One region of the Actinokineospora guangxiensis genome, then DNA from elsewhere that is predicted to be linked to it. Evidence: riboswitches for the same ligand, from Rfam matches in the RefSeq annotation. Region 1 holds a riboswitch; the other holds the start of a gene.
The links. Region 1 has a riboswitch for cobalamin ahead of ACFPM7_RS13270 (ribonucleoside-diphosphate reductase subunit alpha). Riboswitches for the same ligand answer to the same signal wherever they lie in the genome.

Region 1 (6,276 bases):
GCGGCGGGCGCGGCGCTGGTCGGGACGGTGGCCTGCTGGATGCGCGTCGCGGGGCGCGAGCGCAGGTAGTACGTGGTCTTCAGCCCGGCTTTCCAGGCGTAGAGGTACATCGAGGACAGCTTCCCGATCGTCGGCGAGGCGACGAACAGGTTGAGCGACTGGCTCTGGTCGATGTAGGCGCCGCGCGCGGCGGCGATGTCGATCAGGGCGCGCTGCGGCAGCTCCCACGCGGTGCGGAACAGCGCGCGGACGTCCTCGGGCAGCTCGGTGATGCCCTGCACGGAGCCGTCGTCGCGCTTGAGCCTGGCCCGGATGTCGGCGGTCCACAGGCCGCGCTTCTTCAGCTCGGCCACCAGGTAGGAGTTGACCTGCAGGAACTCCCCGGACAGCGTCTCGCGCTTGAACGCGTTCGACACCTGCGGCTCGATGCACTCGAAGCAGCCCGCGATGGAGGCGATCGTCGCCGTGGGGGCGACGGCGATCAGCAGCGAGTTGCGCAGGCCCACCTTGGCGACCCGGGCGCGCAGCGCCGACCAGCGCTCGGTCTGCGTCGGCGTGACGCCCCAGAGGTCCGGCTGCAACTGGCCCTGCGCGGCCCTGGTCAGCTCGTAGGACGGGTGCGGGCCCGCCTGGGCCGCCAGCGCGGCCGAGGTCTCCAGCGCCGTCAGGTAGATCTCCTCGGCGACACGGGTGGACAGCTCGCGCGCCTCGGGGGAGTCGAAGGGCAGGCGCAGCCGGAAGAACACGTCCTGCAGGCCCATCACGCCCAGGCCGACGGGCCGCCAGCGCGGGTTGGAGCGCGCGGCCTCCTCGGTCGGGTAGTAGTTGATGTCGATCACCCGGTCGAGGAAGGTGACGGCCGTGCGCACGGTCTCGCGCAGCCGGTCCCAGTCCATGCCGGACCCGAGCACGTGCGCGCCCAGGTTGACCGAGCCCAGGTTGCAGACGGCGGTCTCGCTGTCGGAGGTGATCTCCAGGATCTCGGTGCACAGGTTCGACAGGTGCACCACGTTCTCCGGCGACGCGGTCTGGTTGCAGGTCCGGTTCGCGGTGTCCTTGAACGTCATCCAGCCGTTGCCGGTCTGGGCGAGCGTGCGGATCATCCGGCCGTAGAGGTCGCGCGCCTTGACCGTGCGCGCCGCGCGCCCGGCAAGCTCGGCGGCCCGGTAGGCCTCGTCGAAGCGCTCGCCCCACAGGTCGGTCAGCTCGGGGACCTCGTCGGGGTCGAACAGCGACCAGTCGGTGTCGGCCTCCACCCGGCGCATGAACTCGTCGGGAATCCAGTTGGCCAGGTTCAGGTTGTGCGTGCGGCGCGCGTCCTCGCCGGTGTTGTCGCGCAGCTCAAGGAACTCCAGCACGTCCGGGTGCCACGGCTCCAGGTACACGCAGGCCGCGCCCTTGCGCCGGCCGCCCTGGTTGACCGCGGCCACCGAGGCGTCCAGCGTCCGCAGCCACGGCACGATCCCGTTGGAGTGCCCGTTGGTGCCGCGGATCAGCGCGCCGCGGGAGCGCACCCGCGACCACTGCACCCCGATCCCGCCCGCGAACTTCGACAGCCGCGCCACCTGGGCGTAGCGCTCGTAGATCGACTCCAGCTCGTCGCGCGGGGAGTCCAGCAGGTAGCACGAGGACATCTGGGTGTGCCGGGTGCCGGAGTTGAACAGGGTGGGGGAGCTGGGCAGGTAGGCCAGCGAGGACATCAGCCGGTAGAAGTCGACGGCCTCCTCCCAGTCGCGGGACAGGCCGCACGCCACGCGCAGCAGCCAGTGCTGCGGGGTCTCCACGACCGCGCGCGTGGCCGGGTGGCGCAGCAGGTAGCGGTCGTAGACGGTGCGCAGGCCGAAGTACTCGAAGCGGCGATCGGCGTCGGCGACGATCGCCGCGTCCAGCTCCTCTGCGTGCTTGCTGACGAACGCCGCGGTCTCGTCGCCGATCAGCCCCTCGGCGTGCCCCAGCGCGACCCCCTCGCTGAAGGAGCCGACGCCCTGCCCGCGCACCTCCTCGCCGATGTAGGCGGCCAGCAGACCGGCGGCGAGCTTGGAGTACTGCGGCTCCTCGGCCACCAGCTCAGCCGCGGTCTGGATGGCCAGCCGGTCCAGCTCGGCGGTGGTCGCCCCGTCGTAGAGCCCGCTGACCGTGCGGGTGGCGACCCGCATCGGGTCCACATCGGACAACCCGTCGGCGCAGCGGCGCACCGCGCTGACGATCTTGTCGAGGTCGACCGGTTCCAGCGCGCCGTCGCGCTTGCGCACGCGCATCGTGGTCCGGGTATCCGAGACCGTCAAAGCCCTCTCCTCGCGAGCCAGGCCCACGAGGACAGGCGAGGAGGGCGGCACCGGCCGCACGTCCTCGCGCCCTCCCTCGGGGCCGCGGACACCCCGCGCACGGCTGCGCGCGGGTGCTGGCAGGTCTTCGGACTCACGGGCGCACGCCTTGTCGAGGCGCTCCTACTGGCCGTCGCTTCCCGGGCCTGGCGGCCCAGTGCTTCATTGACGGCGGTCGTTCCCGTTCACCGCTGCGGGGCAGTCCCGGACTCGCACCGGGTTCCCTCTTGCGACGGCCACCCCTGCGAGGAGGTGGCCGAACCAGCTAACGAGGCACAATACATGGGCCGGAACGTCGACACTTCACCCACATGTTGTGGCGGCGTGTCGTGGGATTGCCCACGCGACGGCCCGACCGCGCGATCCGGTGCCGCGTCCGGCTCTCAGCCGTTGCGCCTGCCTGCTGCGGCGTCGGTGTCGAGGAGCCACAGCGTCAGGTCCTTGCCGCGCGCCCCGGCTGCCGGGATGTCCACCTCGGAGGCGCCCGCCAAGGCCGCCGCCACCGGCTCGGCCTTGTTCGCGCCCGTCGTCATCAGCCAGACCTCGCGGGACTGCCTGGCGGCCGTCAGGGTCAGGCTGACGCGCGTCGGCGGGGGTTTCGGGCAGTCGCGGACGGCGACCACGGTGCGTTCGGTCTCGTGGACGGCGGGGGAGTCGGGGAAGACCGAGAGGGTGTGGCCTTCCTCGCCCACGCCGACCAGGTGCACGTCGAAGGCGAGCTTGCCCTCGACCACCGCCGCGTACGCCGCGGCGGCGGCGTCCGGGTCGTCGCCGAAGTCGCCGTCGGAGGGGGGCATCGGGTGGACCCGGGCCGGGTCGACCGGGATGTGGTCGAGCAGGGCCGCGCGGGCCTGGGTCTCGTTGCGCTCCGGGTCGCCCGCGGGCAGGAAGCGCTCGTCGCCCCAGTAGATGTCCACAGCGGACCAGTCGACGCTGGAGCGGGCGGGGGAGTCGCGGACGCGCTCCAGGACCGCGATGCCCGTGCGGCCGCCGGTCAGGGCCAGCGACGCCGAGCCGCGCTCGGCCTGGGCCGCCGCCAGCCGCGTGAGCAGCAGGGCGGCGGCGGCCTCGGCCAGCGCGTCCGGGGTCGGGTGCACGTCGACCCGGCGGGTCACGACGCGGCCTTCTTCTTGGCGGTCTTGCGCGGCGGGGACGCCGGGTGCGCGGCCTTCTCCGCCGGGCCGGAGCGGGCGGCGGCGACGGCCTTGGCGCGCTTGGCGGGCGGCTTCGGCTCCGCCGGTGGCTCGGACTTGGCCTCCGCCCTGGCCTTCGGCTTGGCGGCGGCGCGGGCGCGGTCGACCTTCGTCAGCGACTTCAGCGTGCTCTCGTAGATCTCGTCCGGGTCGAGCCTGCGCAGCTCCTCGGCCAGGCAGTCGCGGATCTCACGGCGCTGCAGCGCCACCCGGCGCGACGGCTGGCCGGGCTGGGTCAGCGTGCCGACCTTGCCGTCCGGGCGGTCCAGCTCGACCACGCCGGACTTGCGCTCCAGCACGACCGTGCAGATGCCCTGCCCGGTGGTCGTCTTGACCCGGCGCACCGGCACCCGCAGCCGCGAGGCCAGCCACGCCGCCAGCAGGTCCGTCGACGGCGAGTCGCCCTCGCCGGTCACCGTCGCCGCGCTGATCTTCTCGTACGGCGGCAGGTCCAGCGCCGCGGCCAGCACCGCGCGCCACAGCGTCAGCCGCGTCCACGCCAGGTCGGTGTCGCCCTCGGCGTAGTTCTTCTGCCGCACCTCCAGCGCCTTGATCGGGTTGCGGTCGGCGGCCGAGTCGGTGATCCGGCGCGTCGCCAGCTTGCCGATCGGGTCGTCGGCGGGCTTGGCGGGCGCCTCGAAGGGCCACCAGGCCACGACCGGGGCGTCCGGCAGCAGCAGCGGGATGACGCAGGAGGCGCCCTCGTCGGCCAGCGCGCCGTACAGGCGCAGCACGACGACCTCGCTGGCCCCGGCGTCCCCGCCGACGCGGATCTGCGCGTCCAGGCGGGCCGCGGCCTTGCGCGCGCCGCGGGCCACCACGATCACCCGGCACGGGTGCTCGCGGCTGGCCTCGTTGGCCGCGTCGATCGCGTCCTCGGTGCGCTCGCCGTCGTCGGTGACGATGACCAGGGTGAGCACGCGGCCGAGCGTGTTCGCCCCGCCCTGCTCGCGCACCTGGACGAGCTTGGTGTTGACCTGCGACGTGGTGGTCGAGGGCAGGTCGATGATCACGGCCGCCTCCAGTGCCTGCTGGTGCGCGCCAGCATCTGATCAGCTGATGGCGGGCCCCAGGTGCCCGCCGGGTAGTCCTCGGGCTTGCCCGCGGTCTTCCAGTACTTCAGGACCGGCTCCAGGATCTGCCAGCTCAGCTCGACCTCCTTGTTCACCGGGAACAGGGAGGGCTCGCCCAGCAGCACGTCCAGGATCAGCCGCTCGTAGGCCTCGGGGGAGGACTCGGTGAAGGCGTGCCCGTAGCTGAAGTCCATCGACACGTCGCGGACCTCCATCGTGCTGCCCGGCACCTTCGAGCCGAACCGCATGGTCACGCCCTCGTCCGGCTGCACCCGCACGACCAGCGCGTTCTGCCCCAGCTCCTCGGTGGCGGTCTGGTCGAACGGCAGGTGCGGGGCGCGTTTGAACACCACCGCGATCTCGGTGACGCGGCGGCCCAGGCGCTTGCCGGTGCGCAGGTAGAACGGCACCCCGGCCCAGCGGCGGGTGTTGACCTCCAGGGTGATCGCCGCGTAGGTCTCGGTGATCGAGTCCTTGGCGAAGCCCTCCTCCTGCAGCAGGCCGGGCACCTTCTGCCCGCCCTGCCAGCCGCCCGCGTACTGCCCGCGCGCGGTGGTCTCGGCGAACGGGCCGGTCGCCCTGGTCGCCTCCAGGATCTTGATCTTCTCGGTGCGCAGCGCCGACGGGCTGAAGGAGACCGGCTCCTCCATCGCCGTCAGGGCGAGCAGTTGCAGCAGGTGGTTCTGGATGACGTCGCGCGCGGCGCCGATGCCGTCGTAGTAGCCCGCGCGCCCGCCGAGGCCGATGTCCTCGGCCATGGTGATCTGCACGTGGTCGACGTAGTTGGCGTTCCAGATCGGCTCGAACAGCTGGTTGGCGAAGCGCAGCGCCAGCAGGTTCTGCACCGTCTCCTTGCCGAGGTAGTGGTCGATGCGGAACACCGACTCCTCGGGGAAGACGTCGTTGACGATGTCGTTGAGCTGCTTGGCGCTGGCCAGGTCGTGGCCGAACGGCTTCTCGATGACGACGCGCCGCCACTCGTCCGGCGTCTTCGGCGCGGCCAGGCCGCTGCGCGCCAGCTGCTTGGTCACCGTCGGGAACGCGCCCGGCGGGATCGACAGGTAGAAGGCGTGGTTGCCGCTGGTGCCGCGCGCCTCGTCCAGGTCGGCGACCGTCTTGGCCAGATTGTCGAAGGAGGCGTCGTCGTCGAAGGTGCCCGCGACGAACCGGAAGCCCTCGGCGAGGCGGTCCCACACCGCCTCGCGGAACGGCGTGCGCGCGTACTTGCGGACCGCCTCGTAGACGACCTGCCCGAAGTCCTGGTCGGCCCAGTCGCGGCGGGCGAAGCCGACCAGCGAGAAGCCCGGCGGCAGCAGGCCGCGGTTGGCCAGGTCGTAGATGGCGGGCATCAGCTTCTTGCGCGACAGGTCTCCGGTCACGCCGAAGATGACCAGGCCGCACGGCCCGGCGATGCGCGGCAGGCGCTTGTCCCGCTCATCGCGCAGCGGGTTCGTCCAAGCCCTCGTCACTTGGCCACCTCGGCCAGGGTGTGCACCAGGTGGGCCAGGCCCGCGGCGCGGTCGGTCAGGTGCAGGCGCAGCAGCGGGCGGTCGAGGCCGGAGAGCACCTGGCCGTCGCCCGCGGCCTGCGCCAGCTGCAGCGTGTTGAGGCTGTAGGGGCGGTCCGGGACCTCGATGTCGATCTCGGCCGCGCCGGTGAGCTGCAGGAACACGCCGTTCTGGTGGC
Region 2 (6,276 bases), on a different contig from region 1:
CGAGCGCCGCACCGGAGACCGGCTCGGCGATGAACGCAGCGACCGGTCCCGCCGTCCGGATGAGACGGTCCAGTTCCGCGGCGTGGCGGGCGCCGCAGCCGACGGGGTGCGAGTCCGGGAACGGGCACCGGTACTCGTAGGGAGTCGTGGTGTGGCGCGCCGAACCCAGCCACGGCAGGTAGGGGGCGCGCAGGGCCGCCCGCCCGGACACGTCGAGCGCGCCGCGGGAGTTGCCGTGGTAGGAGCCTTGGCGGGCGATCACGACATGGCGGTCCTCGCCGCGCGCGAGGTGGTAGGCGCGGGCGAGTTTCATGGCGGTGTCGACCGCCTCGCTGCCGCCGGAGACCGGGTACACGCGCGGATCGGCGATGGGCAGCACCTCGGCGAGTTCGTCGGCGTAGGCCGAGACCTCGGCGGAGGCGAACGCGGTCGGGTGCACGTAGGCGGCCTGGCGGGCCTGGGCGGCGATGGCGTCGGCGACCTCGGCGACGCCGTGCCCGATGTTCACCACGATCGCGCCACCGGAGGCGTCCAGGTAGGACCGTCCATCGGTGTCGGTGATCTGCACACCCCGCGCGCGGGCGACGACCGGCAGGTCGCCGCCCGCGCGGGAGAAGACGTGGCTCACGCGGGAATGCCCGCGAGGACGTCACCGAGGATGTCGAGCGCCGTGCGCGCCTGGTCCGCGGTGATGACCAGCGGCGGGGACACCCGCACCGTCGTCTCCCCGCACTCCAGGACCAGCAGGCCCCGCTCGAAGCAGCCCTGCTGCACCGCCGCCGACTGCGCCGCGGTGCGGAACTCGACGCCGATCATCAGCCCGACCCCGCGCACGTCGGTGACCACCGACGGGTGCCGGGCGGCCAGGTCGCGCAGACCCTCGGTGAGCACCGCGCCGACCTTCGCGGCGTTGTCCAGCAGCCCCTCGTCCCGGATGACCTCCAGCGTGGCCAGGGCCGCGGCGCACGGCACCGGGCTGCCGCCGTAGGTGGAGCCGTGCGCGCCCGCGCCCCAGCTCTCCATCAGCTCGGCGCGGGCGATGAACGCGCCGAGCGGAAGGCCCGACGCCAGGCCCTTGGCGCTGATCAGCACGTCCGGGGCGACACCTGCGTGCTCGATCGCCCACATCGCGCCCGTGCGGCCCATGCCGGACTGCACCTCGTCGGCGACGAGCAGGATGCCGTGCCGGTCGCACAGCTCGCGCAGCCGCCGCATCCACCCCTGCGGCGGGACGAGGTAGCCGCCCTCGCCCTGGATCGGCTCGACGAACACCGCGGCGACCTCGCTCGGGTCGACCTGGTGGCGGAAAAGCGTGTTCTCCAGGAAGTCGAAGGTCAGATCCTCATCGTGCGAGCGCGCGCCGGTCTCGGGGTCCCGGACGCTCCAGGCGTACGGGGCGTGCAGCACGCCGGGCACCAGCGGGCCGAAACCCTTGTGGTACTTGGCTTTCGAGGCGGTCAACGTGACCGCGCCGTAGGTGCGGCCGTGGAACGCGCCGAAGAACGAGATCACGTACGGGCGGCCGGTGGCGTGCCGGACCAGCTTCAGCGCGCCGTCGACGGCCTCGGCGCCGGAGTTGGTGAGGAACACCCGCACCGGTCCGGGCATCGGCGCGGTGGCGGCGAGCGCGGCGCAGGTCTGGGAGTACACCGGCAGGTAGAAGTCGCTGGCCGAGTAGTGCAGCAGCTCGGCCGCCTGCGCCTGGACGGCGGCGACGACCGCCGGATGGGTGTGGCCGGTGGAGTTCACCGCGATGCCCGCGTTGAAGTCCAGGAACAGGTTGCCGTCCACGTCCTCGATGACGCAGCCGGAGGCGCGGCGCGGGGCCAGCGGGTAGGCGCGCGGCAGCGACGGGCTGGTGATCGCGGTGTCGGCGGCGAGGATCTCGCGCGCGAGCGGCCCGGGCAGCTCGGTGCGCACGTCGGGCACGGGCCTGCCCGTGTCGAGGGAAGGCGTGTCGGGGGAAGCCGTGTTGATGGAAGTCACCGGGCCACCACCGTTCGGGACTGCTCGCGCAGGTAGAGCTGCACGTAGTGGGGTCCGCCCCCGGCTTTGCCGCTGCTGCCCGAGCCTTTCCAGCCGCCGAAGGGCTGCACGCCCGGCCAGGCGCCGGTGGTCGCGCCCGCGGCGCGGTTGACGTAGACGACCCCGGCTTCGATCTCGTCCAGGAAGCGCTCGATCTCGGCGTCGTCGCCGGAGAAGAAGCCCGCGGTGAGTCCGTAGTCGGTGGCGTTGGCCAGGGTGATCGCCTCGTCGAGGGAGTCCACCGCGACGACGGCGACGAACGGCACGAACAGCTCATCGCGCAGGAGCGGGTCGTCGGCGGGCAGCCCGGTGACGACGGTCGGGGTGACGAAGTGCCCGCGCGAGCGGCCTTCGTCGGGGCGCAGGACGTCGCCGCCGACGACGATCCTGCCGTGCTCGCGGGCGTGGTCGACGGCGGCGGTGTAGCGGGCGACGGCGGCGGCGTCGATGACCGGGCCGAGGAAGACCGCGCGCTGGGTGGGGTCGCCGACGACGAGCGCGTCGGCCTCGGCGGCCAGCGCGGCGAGGAAGTCGTCAACGACCTCGCGCTGGACGTAGACGCGCGAGCAGGCCGAGCACTTCTGCCCGGACAGGCCGAACGCCGAGCGGGCCACCCCGGCGGCGGCGACGGCCAGGTCGGCCGACGCGGTGACCACGGCGGCGTTCTTGCCACCGGTCTCGGTGATCACCGGCTTCGGGAAGCGCCGGGAGAAGCGGGCGCGCACCAGCGCGCCGGTCGCGGTGGAGCCGGTGAAGGTGAGCCCGGCGACGCCATCGTGCTCGACCAGGGCTTGGCCGACCTCGTCCCCGCCGGGCAGCAGGTGCGCGACGCCGGCGGGGATTCCCGCGTCGATCAGGCAGTCGTGCAGCTTGGCCGCGGTGAAGGTGCCCTGCGGGCTCGGCTTGATGAGCACGGGGTTGCCCGCGACGAGCGCCGCGCCCGCGGGACCGGCGGCGAGCGCCATCGGGAAGTTGAAGGGGCTGATCACCGCCCACGGACCGTAGGGGCGCAGGACGCTGCTGGTCGTCTCGGCGGGCGAGAGCGTGTCCATCGGCGCGGTGAACCCGTCGGCGGCTTCGTACTGGTCGCAGTAGTAGCGGATCAGGTCGGCGGACTCCTCGACGTCGCCGAGTGCCTCCAGCCGGTTCTTGCCGACCTCCATGCTCATCAGCGCGGCCAGTTCGGGCGCGCGCTCGCTGATGAGGTCGGCGGCCCGGCGCAGCAGGGCGACCCGCTCGGCCCACGGCGTGCGGCGCCACCGGCCGAACGCCGCGGCGGCGGAGCGCACCGCGTCGTCGGTGTCCTCCGGGGTCGCGGCGTGCGCCGTGCACAGCCGGATCGCGGTGTCGCTGGGGCTGGTGACCGCGAACGCCGCCCCGGCGGTCCTGGCCTCCCCGGCGACCTTCGTCGGGATGGTCGCGCCCAGCCAGGACTTGGCGACCCTCAGACCCTCCTCGTAGGAGGTGTGCAGATCCTCGTTGTCGGCCGACAACGTCGCATACGTAACGCGAACGCGCGCAGTCATGCGGTTTCGCTCCATCCTCGTGGACCAACCGTGTTCCCGCGAGCGGTGGCCTGGCTCCCGGGCTCGCGCCCGGTCACAGTGGCGGGACCGCGCCGGATTCGCACCGGACTTCCCCGCTCCGCGGTCTGACACCCGATGTATAGTCCAGGTTCGTATCAAGAACAAGTGTGCGCTATGCGAACACGGAGGCGTGATGGCGCGGATCACCGCCCTCGCCGACGCCGTCGCCGACCTCGTGCGCGACGGCGACAGCGTGGCCATGGAGGGGTTCACCCACCTCATCCCGATGGCGGCCGGGCTGGAGGTCATCCGGCAGGGCCGCCGGGATCTCACCCTGGTCAGGATGACCCCGGACCTCGTCTACGACCGGCTCATCGGCGCGGGCTGCGCCCGCAAGCTGGTGTTCTCCTGGGGCGGCAACCCCGGCGTCGGCTCGCTGCACCGGTTCCGCGACGCCGTCGAGCACGGCTGGCCGGGGCCGCTGGAGCTGGAGGAGCACAGCCACGCGGGGATGGCCAACCGCTATGTCGCGGGCGCGTCGGGACTGCCGTTCGCGGTGCTGCGCGGCTACACCGGCACCGACCTGCCGGGAGTGACCGCGACGATCGCGACCGTGACCTGCCCGTTCACCGGGGAGGAGCTGTCGGCGGTGCCCGCGCTGAACCCGGACGTGGCCATCGTGCACGCCCAGCGCGCCGACCGGGCGGGCAACGTGCAGCTGTGGGGCCTGGTCGGCGTGCAGAAGGAGGCCGTCCTGGCGGCGAAGCGGAGCCTGGTCACCGTCGAGGAGGTCGTGGACGAGCTGACCCCGGTGCCGGGGGCCGTCGTGCTGCCCGGCTGGGCGGTCGACGTCGTCGCCGAGGTGCCCGGCGGGGCGCACCCCTCCTACGCGCAGGGCTACTCCGAGCGCGACAACGACGAGTACCGGCGCTGGGACGCGATCAGCCGCGACCGCGCCGCGTTCACCGCCTGGCTGGAGGGAATCCGGTGACGCCCACCCCCGACGAGACGATGACCGTCTCCGCCGCCCGCGCGCTCGCGGGCGCGATAACCTGCTTCGTGGGCATCGGACTGCCCTCCACCGCCGCGAACCTGGCCCGCCGCACGCACAGCCCCGACCTCGTCCTGATCTACGAGTCCGGCGCGCTCGGCGCCAAGCCCGGCCACCTGCCCGCCAGCATCGGCGACGGCGTGCTCGCCGAGACGGCCGACGCCGTCGTGGGCGTCGCCGAGGTGTTCAACTACTGGCTTCAGCCCGGCCGCATCGGCGTCGGCTTCCTGGGCGCCGCCCAGCTCGACCGGAGCGGGGCGATCAACACCACGGTCGTCGGCGACTACCATGCGCCCGGAGTCCGGTTGCCCGGCGCGGGCGGTGCGCCGGAGATCGCGTCCGGCTGCCGGGAGGTGTTCGTCGTGCTGCGCCACACGCCGAGGGCGCTCGTCGAGCGGGTCGACTTCGTGACCACGCGGGGACGAGGCCCGTCGCTGGTGATCACCGACCTCGGGGAGCTGCGACCGGAGGGCGGGGAGCTGGTGCTGACCGCCCTGCACCCCGGCGTGGACCTCGCGCGGGCGAAGGCGATGACCGGCTGGGAACTGCGGGTCGCGCCGGACCTCGCTGTCACACCCGCCCCGACCGGGGACGAGCTGTCCGCCCTGCGCGCCCTCAAGGCAGCCACCGGGTGAGCGAGCACCACGTGCAGTCACTGGCCCGCGGCCTCGCGGTGATCAGGGCCTTCGGCCCGGACGCCGCCGAGCTGACGCTGAGCGACGTCGCCCGGCGCACCGACCTCACCAGAGCGGCGGCCCGGCGTTTCCTGCTGACCCTGGTCGACCTCGGCTACGTGCGCAGCGACGGCAGGCAGTTCGCCCTGACCCCGCGCGTGCTGGAGCTGGGCTACGCCTACCTGTCCGGCCAGACCCTGCCGGAGATCGCGACCCCGCACCTGGAAGCCCTCTCGGCCGAGGTCGGCGAGTCCTGCTCGGTGTCGGTGCTCGACGGCGCCGACATCGTCTACGTCGCCCGCCATGAGGCGTCGCGCATCATGAGCGTGCGCATCGCCGTCGGCACCCGCTTCCCCGCCTACCCCACCTCCATGGGCCGCGTCCTGCTCGCCGACCTCCCCCAGCCGGACCTCGACGCCATCCTCGCCGCCCTCCCCGACACCGGCCCCACCCCGAAGACCACCACCTCCGAGTCCGACCTGCGCACCGTCCTGGCCACCGTCAGCGCCCAGGGCTGGGCACTGGTGGACCAGGAACTGGAAGTCGGCCTCCGCGCCATCGCCGCCCCCATCCGCGACCGCACGGGCCGCGCCGTCGCCGCCGCCAACATCTCCACCCAGGCAGGCCGCACCACCCTGGACCACGCCCGCCGCGTCCTGCTCCCCCGTCTCCTGGACGCCTGCCGCGCCATCGAGGCCGACCTCAGCCGCTGACCGCCGCCCGCACATCGGCGACGCTCAGGCGAGCCTGGCGCGGATCGCCACGACGGCATCGTCGCGCGCCGAGACGTCCCGCTCGAGGATGGTCGTCGTCCGCCGCCGCGCGACGATGAACACCGCCTCAGCGCCGTCCCGCCGCCGGATGCGCAACCACGCGGGCCTGCCGCCACCCGGCTCGACCGCAGCGATCTCGGCGACCGGAAACCGATGTGTGCGACCGAATCCGGCCAGCGGGATGAACTCCACGACGTGGCTGATGACAGGGACGGACCGGACACCCC

Region 2: it holds a riboswitch for cobalamin, as region 1 does, so the genes downstream of both, ACFPM7_RS14390 (aldehyde dehydrogenase family protein) here and ACFPM7_RS13270 (ribonucleoside-diphosphate reductase subunit alpha) in region 1, are expected to answer to the same signal.

What each region holds. Positions count from the first base shown of each region.
Region 1 is NZ_JBHSKF010000005.1:181,143-187,418, forward strand. Features, by position in the region: gene ACFPM7_RS13270 (ribonucleoside-diphosphate reductase subunit alpha) at 1-2,285, opposite strand, end outside; cobalamin riboswitch at 2,387-2,605, opposite strand; gene pgl (6-phosphogluconolactonase) at 2,708-3,439, opposite strand; gene opcA (glucose-6-phosphate dehydrogenase assembly protein OpcA) at 3,436-4,530, opposite strand; gene zwf (glucose-6-phosphate dehydrogenase) at 4,527-6,059, opposite strand; gene ACFPM7_RS13290 (glucose-6-phosphate isomerase) at 6,056-6,276, opposite strand, start outside.
Region 2 is NZ_JBHSKF010000006.1:925-7,200, reverse strand. Features, by position in the region: gene ACFPM7_RS14400 (aminotransferase family protein) at 1-628, opposite strand, end outside; gene ACFPM7_RS14395 (aminotransferase class III-fold pyridoxal phosphate-dependent enzyme) at 625-1,986, opposite strand; gene ACFPM7_RS14390 (aldehyde dehydrogenase family protein) at 1,983-3,551, opposite strand; adenosylcobalamin (AdoCbl) riboswitch at 3,550-3,688, opposite strand; gene ACFPM7_RS14385 (CoA transferase subunit A) at 3,745-4,542, shown strand; gene ACFPM7_RS14380 (CoA-transferase subunit beta) at 4,563-5,237, shown strand; gene ACFPM7_RS14375 (IclR family transcriptional regulator domain-containing protein) at 5,234-5,989, shown strand; gene ACFPM7_RS14370 (hypothetical protein) at 6,014-6,241, opposite strand.